DNA from 4 places in the Shewanella sp. BJSY2023SW005 genome. Region 1 is predicted to be linked to each of the others. Evidence: predicted binding sites of a transcription regulator. Region 1 holds the regulator's gene; each other region holds the start of a gene.
The links. The regulator sigma-54, encoded in region 1, starts transcription at its own class of promoters, with help from an activator protein. The targets are predictions, from matches to a motif close to GTTGGCACGNNNNTNGNNT.

Region 1 (5,374 bases):
CGCCGCAGCGCACATGGAACATTATGAAGCCAGTGAAAAGACCTTCTTCAACCAACCGGTTTATCTGGTCTATCCGGACAAGGGCGAGGCACAGTGGCGTCTGTCTGCCAACGAGGGCAGGCTCAATCGCAAGAGTAACCGAGTTGTACTTGAAAATAATGTTATCATCGACGCCATTAGCCCCAATGAACCGATCCAGAGCCTGAAAACCAGTTATGTGGAGCTGGATCTGGACACCATGATCATGACCTCAGATCGCGAGATCCTGATCGAAGGCAAAGACTTTAATATCAAGGGATCCGGCCTGTACGCCGATCTCAATGCTCAGCAAGTGAAGCTGACCAGTCAGGTGAAAGGAACCTATGAAACCAAGTAAGCTTTTTATCGGTGCCCTCTTGTGCATCACAAGCCTGTCGGCAGTGGCCATTGAAGAAGATCTGCTGCAAAAAGTGGAGATCAGCGCCGCCAATCAGTTTGCCGATATCAAAAACAAGCGTGTGGTATACGGCGGGCCTGTCACAGTCACCCAGGGCAGTTTGAAACTGCTGGCCGATGAACTCACGGCTTACACAGAAGACAAGAGTGGCGAGCGGATCCTGGTGGCCAAGGGCTCACCCGCTACCTATACCCAGAAACTGGAAGACGGCCGTCTGGCCAGTGCCAAGGCCAAAGAGATCCACTACAACATAGACAGTCGTATCATGACCCTGCTGGGCCAGGCCAAAGTAGAACAAGACGGCAGCGAAGTAACCGCCGAGAAGATAGTCTACGACATCAACAAGCAGCAGCTGGAAGCGGAAAGCAGCGGCAAAGGCCAAGACAGGGTAACCACTGTTATCCAGCCGGAAAACTATCAGGATCTCAACAAGAAAGAACAGCAGCAGGAGCCGCAATGACCAGCACCCTGACGGCACAGAATCTGGCAAAGAGTTACAAGAAACGCAACGTCGTCAAAGACGTCAGCCTGTCGGTCAATACCGGCCAAATCGTGGGGCTGCTGGGCCCCAACGGGGCTGGCAAGACCACCACCTTCTACATGGTGGTTGGGCTGGTACAGAGTGACAAGGGCCGTATCTTCATTGACGACGACGAGCTGACCCTGGATCCCATGCACCTGCGAGCCCGTAAAGGCATAGGCTACCTGCCACAGGAAGCCAGTATTTTCCGCAAGCTGTCGGTGCATGACAACATCATGGCCGTGCTGCAAACCCGCAAAGAACTCAACAGCGACGAGCGCGAGGAACAACTCGAACAGTTGCTGGAAGAATTCCATATTACCCACATACGTGACAGCCTGGGGATGTCCCTCTCCGGCGGCGAACGCCGCCGGGTGGAAATCGCCCGGGCATTGGCCGCCAATCCACAGTTCATTTTGCTGGATGAGCCGTTCGCCGGTGTGGATCCCATCTCAGTTATCGATATCAAGAAAATCATCGAACAGCTTAAGTCCCGCGGTTTGGGGGTGCTGATCACAGACCACAATGTTCGCGAAACACTCGACGTTTGTGAGCGAGCCTACATAGTCAGCCATGGGCAGTTGATCGCCGAGGGCACACCCGCTGAAATCTTGGACAACCAGCAAGTGCGTGCTGTGTACTTAGGCGAACAATTCAGGCTATAGTTAGGATCATGTCATCCGGTGGCAATTCCGGGTATTATAGTTTGTTATTATTGAATTTTTTCCTTGAAAAATAACGAGTAGGGATTAGCGGTATAATGAAAGCGTCACTCCAGCTCAAACTGGGTCAACAGTTGACCATGACACCTCAGTTGCAACAGGCTATTCGCCTGCTGCAACTGTCGTCCCTTGAGCTGCAGCAGGAAATCCAGGAAGCCTTGGAAGCCAACCCTCTGTTGGAAATGGCCGAGGACAACCAGGATGACGCTATCGACGACAACCACAAGGAAAACGACGCCGGCGAGTTGAGCGCCAAGCAGGAAGATGGTTCCACGGTAGAAACCTCAGAGGCATTGAACAATGAGTCTATGCCGGATGAGCTGCCTATGGATACCACCTGGGACGAAGTCTTTACCGCCGCCAGCGCCTCAGGGCCGGCCATGGGCCGTGAAGATGATATGCCCTTCCAGGGTGAAACCAGCGAAGGTCTCTATGAACATCTGGAATGGCAGAAGAACCTGACCCCGTTTTCCGATACCGACGACGCCATTGCCACCGCCATTATTGATGCCATCGACGAGCAGGGCTATCTGACCCAGAGCACAGAGGAGATCCTCGAAGCCATGGGCAACCCTGAGATTGAGCTCGATGAAGTCGAGGCAGTACTCAAGCGGATCCAGCACTTTGACCCTGTCGGCATCGCCTCCAGAGATCTGCGCGAATGCCTGCTGATCCAGTTGCAACAGTTCAACACCGACACCCCACATCTGGCCGACGCCCGCTTGTTGATTGACGAACATCTGGATCTCATTGCCGCCCGTGACTTCCGCACCCTGATGCGCAAGACCAAGCTCAAGGAAGATCAACTGCGTGACGCCATCAACCTTATCCAGAGTCTCAATCCCCGCCCCGGCTTGCTGGTGCAGCCGATGGACGAGGAATATGTGATCCCTGATGTCAGTGTCTGGAAGAAAAACGGCCGCTGGGTAGTAGAACTCAACCCGGACTGTATGCCCAAACTCGGGATCAATCAGCAGTATGCTGCCATGGCCCGTAGCGCCCGCAGTCAATCAGACAGCCAGTTTATTCGTGGTCATCTTCAGGAAGCCAAATGGTTTATCAAGAGCCTGGAGAGCCGCAACGACACCCTGCTCAAGGTGGCCAACTGTATAGTGCAGTTCCAGCAGGGATTTTTTGAATATGGTGAAGAGGCCATGAAACCCATGGTGCTCAACGATATTGCCGAGGCGGTCGAGATGCATGAATCGACCATCTCCAGGGTCACCACTCAAAAGTATATGCATACCCCTAGGGGAATATTTGAATTGAAGTACTTCTTCTCCAGCCATGTCGGCACCGAAGATGGCGGAGAATGCTCTTCCACGGCGATCAGGGCTTTTATCAAGAAGCTCGTGGCAGCGGAAAACCAGAAGAAGCCTTTGAGCGACAGCAAGATGGCGCAACTTCTGGCAGAACAGGGAATCAACGTTGCAAGACGCACCATAGCCAAGTATCGCGAGGCTATGATGATACCACCGTCGAACCAGCGTAAGAGTTTATAAATCCACAGTTGGAAATTGGAGGAATCTTTCTATGCAAATCAACCTGACAGGACATCATATCGAGATCACCGACTCACTGCGTGACTACGTGGAAAGTAAGTTTTCTAAACTTGAACGCCATTTCGAACAGATCAATAATGTGCACGTTGTGCTCAATGTACAAAAACTGCAACAGATAGCCGAAGCCAAGATCCACCTCACAGGCGGCGAAGTCTATGCAACTTCTGAACATGCCGACATGTATGCCGCCATCGACGTTCTGATTGATAAATTGGATCGTCAGGTCATTAAACACAAAGAAAAGCTGACAAAACACTAACGATGGAACTGAGTACCATCCTGCGGCCGGAGTGCACTACCTGTGCCACTCCGGGCAGTAAGAAAAAGGTACTGGAGCTGATTAGCGATCTCGCTAGCGCCCAGTACCCCACCCTTTCCTCTCAAGCGATTTTTGAAAGCCTTTTGGCCCGCGAAAAGATGGGGAGCACAGGTATAGGTAATGGTATTGCGATTCCGCATGGCAGACTACCGGACATTACAGAGCCGATTGCCGTGCTGGTCAAATGCGAAGAGCCTATCGCCTTCGATGCCATAGACAACCAGCCGGTGGACATACTGTTCGCCCTCCTGGTGCCCGCAGATCAATGTCAGCAACACCTGAGTACCCTATCCGCCATGGCTGAAAAGCTCAGCGATAAGGCGATACTCAAGCAGTTGCGAAAATCCAGCGACGAAACAGAACTCTATCAGGTGATCACAGGATGAAACTCGCCATAGTCTCAGGCCGCTCCGGTTCCGGAAAATCCGTTGCCCTCAGGGTACTCGAAGACCTGGGTTACTACTGTGTGGATAATCTCCCCCTGCCCATGATTGGCAGCCTGTTGGAAAACCTCCGTGGCAGCAATGATCTGGTCGCCATCAGCATAGATGTGCGCAATATGCCGGATCAGGAAAAGGTGCTGGAACAACAGTTGGCGGCCTTGCCGGAAAACACCCAACTGACCAGCTTCTTCCTCAACGCCTCCGATAAAGTGCTGCTGAAGCGCTACAGCGAAACCCGCAGACTGCACCCCCTGTCCAAGAGCAAAGTCTCACTACAGGATGCCATCAAGCTCGAAGGCAAGCTGCTGGAACCCATGTCGAAACTGGTGGATCACTACATAGACACCTCGGCGCTGAACATCTATGAACTCAGTGACACAGTGCGGGAAATTCTGCTTGGCAGTGTCGATAAAGAGCTGGTGATCAACTTCGAGTCGTTCGGCTTTAAGCATGGTATGCCTCAGGAAGCCGACTTCATGTTTGATGTGCGCTTTCTGCCCAACCCTCACTGGGAGCCGGCGCTCAGGCCACTGACCGGGCTGGATGAAGCTGTGCAGGAGTTTCTCAGCCGCCAGCCACTGGTGAACAAGTTTATCTGGCAGATAGAAAATCTATTGGAAACTTGGCTGCCGCACCTGGAACGCAACAACCGCAGTTACCTCACCATAGCCATAGGCTGCACCGGCGGCCAGCATAGATCTGTCTATGTCGCTGAGCAGCTCGCCAAGCGTTTTGGCAACAGCAAACACAAGGTACAGGCCCGTCACCGGGAGCTGAGTAATGGCAAAGGTTGAACGGGAAGTCACCATAGTCAATAAGCTGGGCCTGCATGCCCGCGCCGCCACTAAGCTGGCGGTGCTGGCCAGCGAGTTCGAAGCCGATATCACCCTGATCCAAGGCGAGAAAAAAGCCTCGGCCGCCAGTGTGCTTGGGCTCTTGATGCTGGAAACAGGTCAAGGCAAGAGTATTCGCCTCATCGCCGAAGGCCCGGATGCCGAACCCGCGATGGACGCTATCTGCGCCCTGATCAACGCCCGTTTCGACGAAGCCAGCTAAAGCCTTAGCGCTGCACTCTTTGTTTCTATAACACCCCAGTCTTGAGGTAACATATCCTCGCTTTGCATCACAGGGGGAACTGCATGCCAATAGAAGCGCTCGACCAAGAGCTGACAGAACAACGTCTTACTCAACTAAACCAAGCTCTTAGCAGTGGTATGTTCGTGCATGTGCGCGACATGCTACAGCGAATGACGGCTTCGGATATCGCCTTTATTCTCGAATCTTCACCGCCGCGTACCCGTCAGGTACTCTGGCAACTGGTGGATCAGGAGCAGAGCGGCGAGATCCTCGAAGAGCTGGGTGAGGATATGAA
Region 2 (5,374 bases), on a different contig from region 1:
CTGACCGCAGATAAGATAGGCCAGTCGGTTGCCAATTCCATTCTCTGTCACACCTCGGTGACCCACTGGTCGAAAGCGAGCAAGTACGGCTCCAGTCATCAGGCGAAATTGGAGCGCTGCGCTCAGCTGACGGCCGAGATTGCCTATGTCACCACTGACTTCCTCAATAAGTCGCTGGACAATGCCCTGGACGCTGAAATTGTGGCAGCAGGCAATGCCGAGTGTAGTGGTTGTCACAGCAGCACCAAACGTGAACCGGACACTTACATAGGTGCCGATGTCAATTCACAGATGGAATGTCAGAGCTGCCACAGCGCCCATGATGTCGGCGCCGGTTTGACCGGGGTTCACGAAGGTGCGGTCTGCAGCGATTGTCACTAGGAGGCTGTTATGAAACATAAGAGTTTGATAGTAGCGTCTTTGCTGTTGTGCCTGGGGGGTTGTGACTGGTGGGATGACGATGATGACCCTGTGCTTCCGCCGGATCCTGAACCGGAGCAGTCTGTGTCCATTAATGAAGCCGAAAGCCTCAAGGTGGCACTGAGCGCCGTGGATCCTCAAAGCCAGGCACTGACCTTTAGCCTGACTACGGCGGAGGGCAAACCCGTCAAGGATGCCGGCAGCAACTATCTGGTGATGTACCTCAAGATGCCGGCAGAGCAGGTATCGGCCTTCTCCATGCCTTGGCATAAGGGGGTGCGTTTCGAATGCAGCGAAACCGTCGACACCTGCGGTGGCACCATGGAAGCGCTGGAGACAGAAGGCCAATATCGCTTTACTCCAGAAGGGCTTGAGGAGTTGAACCAGACAGAGGGTGAACTCAAGTTGGCGGTGATACTCACAGGGGCCAAGGCCCAGAGTGCTCCTGAGCTTGTCAGCGCTCCCTGAGTGATTTGAGTTTTATATCCTTAAAATAGTAGCGCCCCGGGATTGCTCCCGGGGCGCTTTTCTTGTTATCCGATGGCTTGACTCATCGGTTGATTGCAGGGCAATTAGAGGCTGTAGTACAGCTCAAATTCGACTGGGTGAGTGGTGCGGCTGACACGCTCGGCCTCGGCTTGTTTCAGCTTGAGGTAAGAGTCGATAAAGTCATCGCTGAACACACCGCCGCGTGTCAGGAACTCACGGTCTGCATCCAGAGCCGCCAGGGCGACTTCCAGAGATTCGGCCACAGTCGGGATTTCCGCTGCCTCTTCGGCCGGCAGATCGTACAGATCCTTGTCCATGGCATCACCAGGGTGGATCTTGTTCTGGATACCGTCCAGACCGGCCATCAGCAGTGCTGCGAAGGCCAGATAAGGGTTGGCCATAGGATCCGGGAAGCGGGTCTCAATACGGCGAGCCTTAGGACTTGGTACCACAGGGATACGGATAGAAGCCGAGCGGTTACGGGCAGAATAAGCCAGCATCACAGGGGCTTCAAAGTGTGGCACCAAACGCTTGTAGGAGTTGGTGCTTGGGTTGGTGAAGGCGTTCAGGGCACGGGCGTGCTTGATGATACCACCGATATAGTACAGGGCAGTTTCAGACAGGCCGCCGTATTTGTCACCGGCAAACAGGTTGGTGCCGTCTTTGGCCAGTGACTGGTGTACGTGCATGCCGCTGCCGTTGTCGCCGACTATCGGCTTGGGCATAAAGGTGGCTGTCTTGCCGTAGGCATGAGCCATGTTGTGAATCACGTACTTGAGTACCTGGATTTCATCGGCCTTGTTGGTCAGAGTATTGAAGCGTGTGGCGATCTCGTTCTGACCCGCGGTAGCAACTTCATGGTGATGAGCTTCCACAACCTGGCCCATCTCTTCCAGCACCAGACACATGGCACTACGCAAATCCTGTGAAGAATCCACAGGCGCAACCGGGAAGTAGCCGCCCTTAACGAATGGACGGTGACCTGTGTTGCCTTCTTCATAGCTGGTACCTGAGTTCCAGGCCGCTTCTTTGGCATCGATTTTGACGAAGGTGCCGCTCATGTCGGTACCGAAACGTACGTCATCAAACAGGAAGAACTCTGGCTCAGGACCGATCAGCACAGTGTCGGCGATCCCGGTAGAACGCATGTACTCTTCGGCTTTCTTGGCGATAGAGCGAGGGTCACGGTCGTAACCCTGCATGGTGCCGGGCTCGAGGATGTCGCAGCGGATCAGCGCTGTGGTTTCTTCGGTGAAAGGATCCAGTACAAAGCTGCTTGGATCTGGCATCAGCACCATGTCAGATTCGTTGATCCCTTTCCAACCGGCGATAGATGAACCATCGAACATTTTGCCGTCTTCAAAGAAATCAGCATCTACCTGATGAGTCGGGATAGATACATGCTGTTCCTTACCTTTGGTATCGGTAAAGCGTAAATCAACAAACTTAACTTCCAACTCTTGCAGCTGTTGTAAAACTGATTCGACTGACATTATCAAGCCTCCGGTAGGGTAAAGGGGGTGCCCTTTGTCAACTCTTAGTATGTAGCGTCTGGCGCCTTGTTGGTCTCTATTAAGCCAGACTCATGCCAAGATGCTAAGATGTTGAAAATAAAGGGAGTGGTAAAATCGAGGGCTGGCGAGGCAAGCGGGTTTGCACTATTATGGTGCATTGAGTGTTCCAAAAAGGTGCGTTCACCATAATGGTGCGTGCGCTGAATAAGCCGGATATTCATAGGTGTCTAAAAAATAATCCTGTGCGATAGCCCCTCGCTAGAGTAGAATGGCACGCTTTTTAAAGCAACCATCCGGGGAAATTGTGCTCCCCGACACGATGGCAGCCCAGGTTTTATAAGGCCTGGAAGGCAATCGCCAAGCAGTCATAAAGCGGTTGTACCATTCAATTTATATTGCTGCATCCCACAGAACAGAGATCGTAAGAGGCAAAACTGTGTTAGAGAATTTACGTAACATCGCCATCATAGCGCACGTTGACCACGGTAAGACTACCCTGGTAGACAAGCTGTTGGCACAGTCAGGAACCCTGGCAACCCGCGGAGAAGCCACCGAGCGGGTGATGGACTCCAACGATCTGGAGAAAGAACGTGGGATCACTATTCTGGCGAAAAACACCGCCATTAAGTGGAACGACTATCGGATTAACATTGTAGATACCCCAGGACACGCCGACTTCGGTGGCGAAGTAGAACGGGTTCTGTCTATGGTTGACTCTGTACTGCTGCTGGTTGATGCGCAGGACGGCCCAATGCCACAGACCCGCTTCGTGACCAAGAAGGCATTCGCCCAAGGTCTTAAGCCTATTGTGGTGATCAACAAGATTGACCGTCCGGGTGCCCGCCCTGATTGGGTTATCGATCAGGTATTTGACCTGTTTGACAACCTGGGTGCCACCGACGAGCAGCTGGACTTCCCAGTGGTTTATGCCTCTGCACTGAACGGTTTTGCCAGCCTGGATCCTCAGGACAACAGTGAAGACATGACCCCACTGTTCCAAACTATCGTTGAAAAAGTATCTCCACCGGATGCCGACGCCGAAGGCGCATTCCAGATGCAGATCTCTCAGCTGGACTACAACAGCTATGTAGGGGTTATCGGTGTGGGTCGTATCAAGCGTGGTAGCGTCAAGACCAACCAACAGGTCACTATTGTCGGTGCCGATGGCAAGAGCCGTAACGGTAAAATCGGTCAGGTGCTGGGCTACATGGGCCTGGAACGCCACGAAGTGGACAGTGCCAATGCCGGTGATATCGTTGCTATCACAGGTCTAGGCGAGCTGAAGATCTCCGACACCATCTGTGCTGTTGGTCATGCCGAAGCATTGCCACCTCTTTCTGTTGATGAACCAACCATGACTATGACCTTCCAGGTCAACACCTCTCCTTTCGCGGGTAAAGAAGGTAAGTACGTGACTTCACGTAACATCCTTGAGCGTCTGCAACAGGAGCTGGTACACAACGTGGCTCTGCGTGTGGAAGAAACCGAGAGTCCGGATCGTTTCCGCGTATCCGGCCGTGGTGAACTGCACCTGTCTATCCTGATCGAAAACATGCGTCGTGAAGGTTATGAGCTGGCGGTTTCCCGTCCTGAAGTGATCATCAAAGAGATCGACGGCGAGAAGTGCGAGCCATACGAGCAGCTGACTGTGGACGTGGAAGAAGAACATCAGGGCGGCGTCATCGAGAAGCTGGGTACCCGTAAGGCCGACATGCGCGACATGCAGCCTGACGGCAAGGGCCGTGTACGTATCGACTTCATGATCCCAAGCCGTGGCTTGATCGGTTTCCAGACCGAGTTTATGACAGCGACTTCAGGTACAGGTCTGCTGTATCACACCTTCGACCACTATGGTCCTTACAAGGGTGGCGATATCGGCCAGCGTAGCAACGGGGTATTGATCTCCAACGCCACAGGTAAGGCTTTGACCTTCGCGCTGTTTGGTCTGCAGGATCGCGGTCGTCTGATGATTGGCCACGCCGCCGAAGTTTACGAAGGCCAGGTAGTGGGTATCCACAGCCGCTCCAACGACCTGACAGTAAACTGCCTCAAGGGCAAGCAACTGACCAACATGCGTGCCTCTGGTACCGACGAAGCTCAGGTACTGACTCCGCATATCCAGATGACCCTGGAGCAGGCGCTGGAATTCATCGATGATGATGAACTGGTTGAAGTCACGCCCAAGAGCATCCGTGTGCGTAAGCGTCATCTGACTGAAAATGACCGCAAGCGCGCCAGCCGTGGCTAAGCCATAGGCGAACAATAAAAAACCCGGCATGACCGGGTTTTTTATTGCGTTCAATTTGCCCAGCATCTCATTAGACTGCGGGATGTTTAGCCAAAGCGCCGTCCGGTGCTTGTCGGGTTCCATCTGCCAGGTGCGACCTTGCATGCAGATGGCGCCAGAACCTAGGCAACACCAACAGTGCCAGCAGCAGGTTGGACAGCGGCATCGCCAGCCAGACACCGGTTTCTCCCAAAAACAGCGGCAATAGATAGAGAAACGGTAACTGGATCAGCATATTGGTCAGGGAGATTGCCAAAGCCATCCCGCCTTTGCCTATCGCCATAAAATACATGGCAGCCAGCACTATCAGCCCCTCCAACCAGATAGCCGCCAGATGGATACGGATCCCGGTTCTGGCCTCCTGGGTTAACAAAGGATTGTTGTCGGCGAACAGGCCTATCATGGTTTCGGGAAACAGGTTAAGCAGCGCCAGCCAACTCAGGCCAAACAGCAGGGTGACCTTGGCGCCCAGCTTGACTATGGCGATAATATTGCCGGGCTGGCGGGCACCGTGGAAGTAGCTCACAGGTGGCTGCACCCCTTCGGCTATTCCCTCAGCCAACAGATAGTAGAGTGTCATCAGATAGCCGACTATAGCAAAGGCACTGACGCTCAAGGTGGTGCCATACTGCATAAACTGATGGTTATGGGCCGCCACCATAAA
Region 3 (5,374 bases), on a different contig from region 1:
TCATTGAGCAGGTCGCCCTTGTCTTTGGCCAGTTGCAGCAGATTATCGGCATTGCGATCCAGCAGGGCGTTTTTTTCCTGCTCAATCAAGTTCAGCAGACGCTCGAGTTGAGTCGTCTGCTGTGCTATCAGGCTGGTGATATCCGGGGTATCAGGCATCAGGACCCTTTATTGAGTTCGTTCAGTTCTGATTCGAATTGAGATATGTTGGCTGCCAGTTTTTCCGGGTCAACCTTATATCTGCCTTCGGCGATCGCCAATTTAATTTCGGTGATCTTCTTTTGATCTATTTCCGGCAGGGAGGCCATTTTACTCTGTACTCCTTGCAGTTGCTGCGCCTGTTGTGACACCACAACAGAGTCAGCTTTCTGCGGAGCAGCACCTTGCTGAGCTGTTTGGCTGCTCTGAGCTGTGTTCTTGGGGACTGAACCTGTGTTCACCCTGGGTTGATTTTGCAGTTGTTTAATATCCATAGCCATCTCGGCTCCAGCCTTTTCTCTGATTACCTTGCTGTCTTATCGGCACCGCCAAGGGGAACTTTAGCATTTTTTACATTCGAACTTCCACTTCGCCCACATTGGTGACAGTAGCCTCCAACACTTTGTCTGAGCGAGTGTTTTTTACCCGAATCTGTTCCCCAAGGTTACCATCATGCAGGGCTTCACCAACAGTTTTTATTTGAAACTTCTCGTTACGGGCATAGATGGAGACTCTGTCACCTTTGCAGACAAAGCAGAGATTGGCGGCAAATACCGGATAGTCTTTGGCTATGCGCCGCTTGAGGCGGGTACCTGTGACTGTGGCTATATCGTCAAATTGCGCGCCGCGCAAACTGGTTTCATCTATGTAACGCAGCGCCAGATTTTCCGGCCCAAGCACAGTGCCCGGGGCCAGTGTCTGGGTAGCCACTACCACAGGGTAACTGATATCCACCCGCACCGAGACATAGATTTGCCACGGGTAGCTGAGCTCCGGACTGTTACAACCTATGCGTACCGTATTGTTGCGGCTTATCTCTCTGTCGCTGGCAAGTTCGGCCGTCAAAGGCGAATTGCATCTGGGGGGCGTGAGCCTGGAATCCAGCCGCTGCGGCGTGATGGTAATTTGAGCATTCTCGGCCGCCAGCACTTTTTTGGCAACTGCCTCTTTAGCCAGGCTTTCTACGGCCGATATACTGGGAACAAAGCTATTCTCTGCCGTCACCGCTGGGATGGGCATTAAAATTGTAGCCAAAATGTACGCAAAATTTACTTTCATAATGAACGGGCTAGCTTGTCTCGCCAGATTACACCTATACTTTCAATGATTCGCGGATCCCAGTGCTGGCTTCACCACAGGTTTAGTCAGAAATTTGACTGAGACCCAGTGTCTTGGACAAAGCAAATAGTATGCCTGTCTGCGTGACAGCAGGTATTTATCAATACAAAGACAACAAGGCAGCCTTATGTCGAGCATTCTTGAATCAGTCAACAAGCGCACTCAACTGGTCGGACAAAACCGTCTCGAACTTCTGTTGTTTAAACTCAACGGCAGGCAAAGGTTCGGGATCAACGTGTTCAAGGTTAAAGAGGTTCTACAGTGCCCACCGCTGACGGCACTGCCCAAGTTGAACTCCTTCGTTAAGGGCGTGGCCCATATTCGCGGCACCACAGTGTCGGTTATCGACCTCAGTGCGGCGACCGGCGGTAAACCCATAGATGATGTCAAGGATTGCTTCATCATTATTTCCGAGTACAACCGTAGCGTGCAGGGCTTCCTGGTGAAGTCTGTCGAGCGGATCATCAATATGAACTGGGAGTCCATCATGCCGCCTCCGGAAGGAGCAGGGCGATACTCCTACCTGACCGCGGTGACCGAAATCGAAGGTGAGTTGGTTGAAATTCTCGATGTTGAGAAAATTCTCGATGAAATTTCGCCGGTTAAGACAGACATCAGTCAGGAAATCGATGAATCTCTCACAATCGACAGAGAGCAGCACTATCATATTATGGTGATTGACGACTCTTCAGTGGCCCGTAAGCAGATCATTCGGGCGCTGTCTTCGTTGAACCTGCAGATAGATACTGCCAAAGATGGCCGGGAAGCGCTGGATAAGTTGAAAAGTATCGCGTCGGAGATGGACAATGTCGCCGATGAGATCCCGCTGATTATTTCAGATATTGAAATGCCGGAAATGGATGGCTACACCCTGACCGCCGAGATCCGTGATGATCCCAAGCTGAAACATATCAAGGTGGTGTTGCATACCTCGTTGAGTGGGGTGTTCAACCAGGCCATGGTGCAAAAAGTGGGCGCCAACGATTTTATTGCCAAGTTCAACCCCGATGAATTGGCATCGGCAGTTAACAAGCATCTGAGTTTATAGTCGCTGTCTGCTGTGGATTTTTATGACTATAGTGAGTTTGATGTCTTGTGTTGCAAATGGGGCTGGGGTATAACGCTGACCCAGTTTTTAAATGGCGCTGCATTGAGTTGCAGCGACGTTTTCACGGATAGTTAGGACACTAAGGTGCCAGATAAATCTCTCGCAGAAACTGAGTACAATCAATTCAGGCTGTTTCTTGAACAGCACAGTGGCATTGTATTGGGTGAGAACAAACAGTATTTGGTTCGCAGCCGTTTGGCGCCTTTGATGGGGAAATATGGCTTGCCATCCCTGTCGGACGTAGTTAAGCAGTCGATGCGGCCCACCGAGCGTCAGTTACGCGCTGAAGTCGTCGATGCCATGACCACCAACGAAACCCTCTGGTTTCGGGACAAGTATCCTTTTGACCTGCTCGGCAATACATTGTTGCCCGGTTATGCCAAGCTGGGGCGGCCGTTGAAGATTTGGTCGGCAGCCTGTTCATCCGGCCAGGAACCCTATTCACTGGCGATGACAGTGCTTGAATATCAGCAGCGTAAGCCGGGGGCTTTGCCGGGTGGCGCCATGATTCAGGCCACAGATTTGTCGCCGTCCATGCTGGAGCGTTGTAAAAACGCCGAGTACGATAAGCTGGCGTTGGCCCGCGGCCTGTCTGAAGAGCGCAAGCGTCAGTTTTTTGAAGCCCTGCCCAACGGCAATATGCGGGTTAAAGACAATGTGCGCCGTTTGGTGAGTTTTCGGGCCCACAACCTGCTTGAAAGCTACACCTTACTTGGCAAGTTCGACATCATCTTTTGCCGCAACGTGCTTATCTATTTTGCGCCGGAGGCAAAGGCAAAAATACTGCGGCAATTTGCTGCCGCCCTTAATCCCAAGGGGATACTGTTTTTGGGCGCCAGTGAATCGATTGCCGGGTTGACCGATGAATTCGACATGGTGCGCTGTAACCCAGGCATCTATTATCAAAAGAAAAATTAACCACCTAATCATTTGATTTTTAATTAGATAGTTTGAAAGGCTCGTCAACTTGGACGGGCCTTTTCTGTTTTACCTTTCACCCTAACGGCCATCATCTTCTTATCTGTTATCCTCCACTCTATATCTGGCACAAAGCTTGCTTTGTTTTTGTCGAGTCATTGGAGGAGGCGGTTTTATGGCGATCAGTTTCGATAAGGCCCTTGGAATACATCAATACACTCTGGGCATTCGCGCCCAGCGTGCCGAAGTGCTTGCCAGCAATATAGCCAATGCCGATACCCCACATTATAAGGCTCGGGATGTTGATTTTTCCTCGGCGTTGCAGGCGGCAAAAGGGCGGCAACAGGGGATGAGCATGGCGGCAACTTCTGAAAAGCATTTCGACCTCAAGGCGCTGACGGCCCAGCATGTGCAGTATCGGGTGCCGGATCAACCGGACACGGGTGACGGCAATACTGTCGATATGCAAAAAGAGCAGCAGGCCTTTGTGCAAAATGCGCTTGAATATCAGATGTCGCTTGGGTTCCTCGACGGTAAGTTCGCCGGGATGAAGAAGGCATTGAAAGGAGATTAATCATGAGCTTATACAATATCTTCAATGTTGCGGGGTCGGGAATGTCGGCGCAGTCTGTGCGCTTGAACACCACCGCCAGTAACATAGCCAACGCAGATTCCGTCTCTTCCAGTATCGATAAGACCTACAAGGCGCGGCATCCCATTTTTGAGGCCGAGCTGGCCAAGGCCAATGGTCAACAGCAGCAAGGCGCTGCGGTAAAGGTTAAGGGCATAGTGGAAAGCGATAAACCCTTGTTGAAAGAGTATTCGCCGGATCATCCCATGGCCGATGCCGATGGTTTTATCTACAAACCCAATGTCAATGTAGTGGAAGAGATGGCCGATATGATTTCCGCCTCCCGCTCCTATCAGATGAACGTCCAGGTGGCCGATGCAGCCAAGTCCATGCTGCAGCAGACCCTGAGAATGGGCAAATAAAGGGAGACATAGCCCATGAGTGTAAGTTCAGTTAACCCCTTCCTCGACAGCATAAGTGTCAAACGGGATTCGGAGACCAAGAAGAGTAACAATCAGCAGCTGACCCAGGAAGATTTCTTCTCGCTGCTGAGTAGGCAGTTGTCGATGCAGGATCCTTTCAAGCCTGTGGACAACGACCAGATGATTGCCCAGATGGCGTCGTTTTCTACCGTGGATGGTATCTCCAAGCTCAACGAGGAGATAGTGAACCTCAACACGGTAATGACCTCGAGTCAGGCATTACAGGCATCAGGCCTGGTGGGGCAGAAAGTGTTGATCCCGGCGGGCACCGGCTATGTTTCCGAGGAAGACCCGACCCTCAAAGGGGTGATCACATCGCCAGAGAAAATGCCTTCCATCAAGGTGACTGTTGAGGATGAAGCCGGCCAGGTAATCAAGACCTTTGATGTGGATGGCAGTGCCGGCGGCAACATAGACGTGGAATGGGACGGCTTGGATAAGGACGGTAAACCCGTTGAGGCCGGTATCTACACCATGAAGGCCAGCGGGGTTGTCGATGGCAAGTCCCAGGATCTTATTGTCAGTGCCTATGCCCACGTGACCAGTGTATCGCTCAACTCGGCCAGTGGCGCCGTGTTGAACCTAAGAGGTATTGGCGGGATCAGACTGGCCGACGTGCTGGCTGTTTCCGAAGTTTAATTCTGTTTCTGCCCCGGCTGCGCCGGACAGTATCTGAAAATCATGAGGTGAATTATGTCTTTTAACATTGCTCTGAGTGGGATTGCTGCGGCGCAGAAAGATCTCAATACCACAGCCAACAATATTGCCAACGTCAATACCGTCGGCTTTAAAGAATCCCGGGCCGAGTTTGCCGATGTTTACGCCAGCTCGATTTTCTCCAACGGCAGAACCACAGTGGGCGGCGGTGTGACCACCACTCAGGTGGCGCAGCAGTTCCACCAGGGTAACCTGAACTCCACCAACAATGCGTTGGATTTGGCGATCAACGGTGGCGGTTTCTTCGTGACCTCTCCCAATG
Region 4 (5,374 bases), on a different contig from region 1:
TCAGTCTGGCTACTGGGCTCCGCGGGCAATTAGGAAGCTTGTGTACTCCTTGTCACTGCCCTGAATATGGTTGATAAGCCAGGATTTGAGGAAGGCCATCAATTCATCGGCAACATCTTCACCACTGGCCACTCGTTTCTGGAAATCCAGTACCTTAGCCACTAATTGCTGGTGTTTAAGCTTGTGCTGCTCGGTCTGCGGATAACCGAAACGGGCAAACAACTCCTCTTCATAGGCGAAATGATTAGCGGTGTAATCCACCAGGCCCTGTACTATGCGTTTAATCGCTTCCAGGCCATAAGCTTCTTCCAAGGTGCGGTGCAGTTCATTGATCAGGGATACCAGACGTAGGTGCTGACGATTGATCTCTTCCATGCCGAGATCCAACTGCGGCCCCCACTCAACAAAGCGATGGCGTTTCTCCAACTGTTCCATCGCCCGTTTGTCGACATGGAAGCGCCCAAGCAGGGAACTGATCTCCTGCGACATATTGAATACCTTCAGACTGGAGAGGTTGGTACTGTGGGTCTCTTTGGCATTCTCCACCGCCACTTGTGCCATTGAGGAGATATTGCTGCTGATCTCTTCGGCAACTGCCTGCTGTTGTTCCGAAGCCGCCGCTATTTGATGCGACATATCTGTAATGCTTTCAATCTGAGCCACAATTTGCCCCAATGCTTGCTGCGCCTGGTGAGCCATAGCATGGGTGGTACTGGCCTGCTCGACACTGGTGGTCATCACTTTCACGCCTTCATCGGCGCCCTGTTGCAATTGCAATATCTGCTGTTGGATCTCAACTGTAGCCGCAGACGTCCGCTGTGCCAGGCTACGGACTTCATCGGCAACCACAGCAAAACCTCGGCCATGCTCGCCGGCGCGGGCACTCTCGATAGCGGCGTTGAGCGCCAGCAGATTGGTTTGCTCTGCCACTTGGGAAATGGTGTCTATGATGGTACTTATGTTGTTGCTGTCTTCCGCCAGGCGGGCAATCACTTGCTGAGTTTGCCCAACCTGAGCCGACATATCATCTATCTGCCGCACCACCTGCCTGACAGTTTGGTCGCCACTGCGGGCCGCCTGCCTGGCTTCTTCTGCGGCATTGGCGGCACTGGCAGCATTGCGGCTGACTTCCTGCACAGTAGAAACCATCTGGGTCATGGCGGTTGCCGCCAATTCCGCTTGTTTTTCCTGCTCCTCCACTCCGATATGGGCGGCATCGCTGATGGACTTGATATCCATGGCCACACTCTTCATCGCATCTGCGGTATTGACCAAAGACAGAATGGTGCGGCCAACGTCCTCTCCCATACGGTTGATACCGTGGACCACAGAATGGAACATGCCGGCATCCTGTTCCGACAACTGATAGCTGAGATCGCCTTCTCCCAGATGACGGGCGGCATTTTCCAGGCGCTTGAGATTGGACAGCTGTCTGGCACCGAGCCAAGCCAGCACTATCAAGGCGGCCAATAGAGAAGCAAAGGCGAGATAACTGGCGCCGTGTAACAGGCTCCACAGGGGGAAAAGCAACAAGAGCAACAGCGGATAAAACTGCCACTGGTTTAATATCAGTTTTAAAAGACCTCGGGATGTTTGCATCGCACGCTCCTTGCCAATGAACAATCGCAGGCCAAGCCACCCTACTCCTTTAGTGTAGTAATTAATATTAGCCTTTGATCCTATTCCCTTTAGGGAACACTTACGTTGCTCCTTAGCCGGCTAATTTAAGCAAAACATGATAAAGCTCATGTTTTAACAAGCTGATTTACCCGATTAACAACTCTGACAACATTTGTTGATCGAGATCAGCTCCGGCCGAAGCAAATTTGGTTAGTTTAGCTTTGACTTTACAAGAAAGAGGACTTCAGTGATGGCATTCTGGTTAGATCTAATGTTCGGAAACCCCATAGGCTTACTGTCGATGATAGTTATCTTCAGTACTATCGGGATCATCTCCTACATTATGTGGATGTTTATTGTAAAGTCAGCAAAGCCTTAGCTTTGATTTCCATGTTCTTTTAAATGCAATGACGTTTTTGAGTATTGCTTGGGCAGCCCTGTGGCTGCCCTCTTTTTTTGCCGCCTTCAAGCAGCGTGTTTCCGCACTTGGGCAATACCATTGATAAATTGCGGTCTTGCCTTGATAAGATGCTGCAGCTCTTCCTGGCTGGGCTCACCGGATGGTAAACGCAATACTTTGCGGTTCAGATGCTTACGGGCAGCCATGGCTATCTTGTACTCGGCGGTGGGGCCTTGAATGGCGTAATGGCGTTCATTTCCCAGGCTCTCGAGTATGTGAGCCTTGAGCAGTGCCTGCACCGGCGTTTCATTTTGCGGCAGAGTCAAAACACTGGCTCCCTGCAAGAAGAACTCCCTTAACAGGGCCCGCTCGGCGGGATCCAGTAACCTGACTTTCTCTTCAATCATTTCGTTGATCCGGCGCTCACTCAAACGGCTTATCGCTTCATCCAACAAAAGATTGACGGCCAGCGCACCAATATAGGCCAAGGCCAGCAGCAGTGTCAGGCCGATATAATGGGCATTGGCTTCTACCCAGGATTCCAAATGCAACAAGGCCAGCAAGGACTTTGGCATAAACAGTAGCAATGTGGTTATCAGCAGCACCCACAGTGTCAGTTGCAATGCAGCGGCCTTGAACTTGCCCTCTTTCAATACCTCAAGTTTCAGTCTCTTCATGGCTCTATCCAGCGTCAGAAAATTGTTCCAACCGCTAATCAAGCAAAACCAGTGCCAGGATTGCTCAGCGAACTTTGCCATCAGCGGCAACAAAAAATGCCGCGAAAGTCAGATGCGAAGCTATGCTTAAAGCTATCCACAGCAAGCACTTAAGATAGTTGAAATTAATGCCCGGTTTTATGCAGCAGCTCATCAGTAGTCCCATCGGCCGCAGGCTGACTCTGGCTATTATCTTGTTCAGCTCACTGATCACTCTGGTGACCACAGGTTTGCAGTTGGTTTCCGATTACAAGGGTGACATTGGCCGAATCAACGATGAGTTTGCCAATATTGAAAAAGCCAACCTGGATGTACTGGCGGCAAGTATCTGGGTAATAGATGAAAGGCTTATCAAGACCCAACTCAACGGCCTCAACCAACTGCCGGACACCAGCTATGTGGTCATAGAAGATGACAGTGGTAAAGAATGGACCGCCGGCGAGTACAGAGACCAAGGTGTAATAGAGAAGCGCTTTCCTCTGGTGCACAAGACCAGCAGCCAGAATTTCAATGTCGGTGAGCTGAGAGTTCAAGCCGATCTCTCCAAAATCTACGACAGATTGGTGAACAAGGCCTTACTGATACTACTGGCCAATGGTATCAAGACCTTTCTGGTGGCCGGTTTTATTCTCTATCTGGTTTGGGCCACCATTACCCGGCACTTGTTGCAACTGAGTGAGTACTGCTCAGAGCTCGATTTGGAGCAGGATTATCAACCACTGCAGTTTAAGCGTCGGGACAAACAGGATGAATTTACCCAGGTTGCCCTGGCCATCAATTTGATGCAGCAACAGCTGCGCGCCTCCTTCACACAGTTGAACCGCTCCCGCTACGAACTGCAAGAAGCTCTGAGTGACAGGGAAAGACTGTTGGAACTGGAACGCAGCTATAAAGATGAGCTGGCAAGGCAGGTCAAAGAACAAACCAAAGAACTTGAACAGTCGCTGTTGGTGTTGGAACGGGCTCAACAGGTGATGGTCGAACAGCAGAAAATGGCCGCGCTCGGCGGTCTGGTATCCGGCATCGCCCATGAGATAAACACCCCGATAGGTATCTGCCTCACCGCTGCCAGTAGCCAGCTGCAGCATATCAATGAATTGGTTGAGCTGTTGCAAAACGATGGCGCTACGCTGGAAGAGCTCAATGCCATTCTCAACGAGTATCAACAGAGCTGTGAACTGATCATCAGTAATATTACCCGCGCCAGTAACCTGATCCAGAAGTTCAAGGCGATTGCTGCCGAGCAAGGCAATGACGTGCACGAACAGATGCTGCTACCCCAGGTATTGCAGGAATTTGCCGATGCTGTAGCGCTATCTTTCAAGCAATTACAGGTAGATGTGGAGATCCAGGTCGAGGCCTATCTTTGGCTTACCAGCAGCCACAGCCTGCTGAAGCAGATAGTGACCAACATACTTTCCAATGCCTATGCTCACGCCTTTGAGGGTGATACCGGCCATAAGATCAGCATCAGTGCACAACAGCAGGGTCAAGAACTACAGCTGGATATCGAAGACAATGGCAAGGGAATCGCCCCCGAGATTGCCGGCCAGATCTTTGAGCCCTTCTTTACCACCAGCAGACGAACCGGCGCCACCGGGCTTGGATTGGCGGCGGCCTTCAATGCCGTCACACTACTGAAGGGCAATATCACCCTTCTCAATGACTCCAGCCTCGGCGGCGCACACTTTCGGGTTCGCTTCCCGGCTGTGATAGAGTCCCGCCCCGCCGATGACGACAGGGTGGAACTCTTTATTTAGATTACTCGGCGTATCTTTGGGTGGTTAACCTGGCGATATTGATGATCACCTCTACCGCCTTTTCCATTGACTCAAGACAAACATACTCATGTTTGCCATGGAAATTGTGGCCGCCGGCAAAGATGTTGGGGCAAGGCAGCCCCTTCCAGGACAGTTGCGCACCGTCAGTGCCACCGCGGATAGGTTTGATATCCGGTATGATACCGGCCATCTCCATCGCCTGACAGGCAATATCCGTCACATGAGGCACTGGCAAGATGCAGTCCTTCATATTGTAATAACTGTCGCTGATGCTAATCTCCAGGCTACCGGCCTGCAGCTCGGCATTACATTTGGTCACAGATTCCTGCAGCCAGGCCTTGCGCTGCTCAAACTGAGCCCTATCAAAGTCCCTTATCAGGTACACCAACCTGGCTTCTTCTGTTTGGCCTTCCATGGATAACAGATGGAAAAAGCCCTGATAACCTTCGCTGGTCTCGGGTGCATCATTGAGTGGCATTCTGGCGTGAAATCTGGCAGCCATGGTCAAGGCATTGACCATCACCCCATAGGCACTGCCTGGATGACAATTATTGCCTTTTGCGGTGATCACCGCAGTGGCGGCATTGAAGTTTTCATATTGAAGTTCGCCAACTGCGCCACCATCGACTGTATAGGCCCAATCGGCGCCGAAACGCTCGAGCTCCAAGCCATCAGTACCTCGCCCTATCTCCTCATCGGGCGTAAAACAGAGGTTGATCTCTCCATGGGGAATTTCAGGGTGTTGCAATAGATAGTGCAGCGCCGTGATGATTTCGGCTATGCCTGCCTTATCATCCGCGCCCAATAGCGTAGTGCCATCGGCAGTGATCAATGTTTTATTGAGGTAGTTCAGTAAA

Region 2: glnA (glutamate--ammonia ligase) is a predicted target of sigma-54. The motif match lies at 2,484-2,502, and genes of this name have one in related genera.
Region 3: flgB (flagellar basal body rod protein FlgB) is a predicted target of sigma-54. The motif match lies at 3,466-3,484, and genes of this name have one in related genera.
Region 4: ACMHXI_RS00410 (superinfection exclusion B family protein) is a predicted target of sigma-54. The motif match lies at 2,738-2,756, and genes of this name have one in related genera.

What each region holds. Positions count from the first base shown of each region.
Region 1 is NZ_JBKORJ010000023.1:28,518-33,891, reverse strand. Features, by position in the region: gene lptC (LPS export ABC transporter periplasmic protein LptC) at 1-376, shown strand, start outside; gene lptA (lipopolysaccharide transport periplasmic protein LptA) at 363-896, shown strand; gene lptB (LPS export ABC transporter ATP-binding protein) at 893-1,621, shown strand; gene ACMHXI_RS06305 (RNA polymerase factor sigma-54) at 1,717-3,180, shown strand; gene hpf (ribosome hibernation promoting factor) at 3,212-3,499, shown strand; gene ptsN (PTS IIA-like nitrogen regulatory protein PtsN) at 3,502-3,945, shown strand; gene rapZ (RNase adapter RapZ) at 3,942-4,796, shown strand; gene ACMHXI_RS06285 (HPr family phosphocarrier protein) at 4,783-5,058, shown strand; gene mgtE (magnesium transporter) at 5,142-5,374, shown strand, end outside.
Region 2 is NZ_JBKORJ010000006.1:54,673-60,046, reverse strand. Features, by position in the region: gene ACMHXI_RS00850 (C-GCAxxG-C-C family (seleno)protein) at 1-381, shown strand, start outside; gene ACMHXI_RS00845 (hypothetical protein) at 391-888, shown strand; gene glnA (glutamate--ammonia ligase) at 993-2,402, opposite strand; gene typA (translational GTPase TypA) at 2,860-4,671, shown strand; gene ACMHXI_RS00830 (MATE family efflux transporter) at 4,742-5,374, opposite strand, start outside.
Region 3 is NZ_JBKORJ010000053.1:311,322-316,695, reverse strand. Features, by position in the region: gene ACMHXI_RS17250 (flagella synthesis protein FlgN) at 1-158, opposite strand, end outside; gene flgM (flagellar biosynthesis anti-sigma factor FlgM) at 158-478, opposite strand; gene flgA (flagellar basal body P-ring formation chaperone FlgA) at 549-1,256, opposite strand; gene ACMHXI_RS17235 (chemotaxis protein CheV) at 1,444-2,364, shown strand; gene ACMHXI_RS17230 (CheR family methyltransferase) at 2,509-3,342, shown strand; gene flgB (flagellar basal body rod protein FlgB) at 3,518-3,916, shown strand; gene flgC (flagellar basal body rod protein FlgC) at 3,919-4,335, shown strand; gene flgD (flagellar hook assembly protein FlgD) at 4,351-5,034, shown strand; gene flgE (flagellar hook protein FlgE) at 5,089-5,374, shown strand, end outside.
Region 4 is NZ_JBKORJ010000003.1:25,606-30,979, reverse strand. Features, by position in the region: gene ACMHXI_RS00420 (bacteriohemerythrin) at 10-1,599, opposite strand; gene ACMHXI_RS00415 (DUF3149 domain-containing protein) at 1,871-1,999, shown strand; gene ACMHXI_RS00410 (superinfection exclusion B family protein) at 2,086-2,697, opposite strand; gene ACMHXI_RS00405 (ATP-binding protein) at 2,865-4,496, shown strand; gene pepT (peptidase T) at 4,498-5,374, opposite strand, start outside.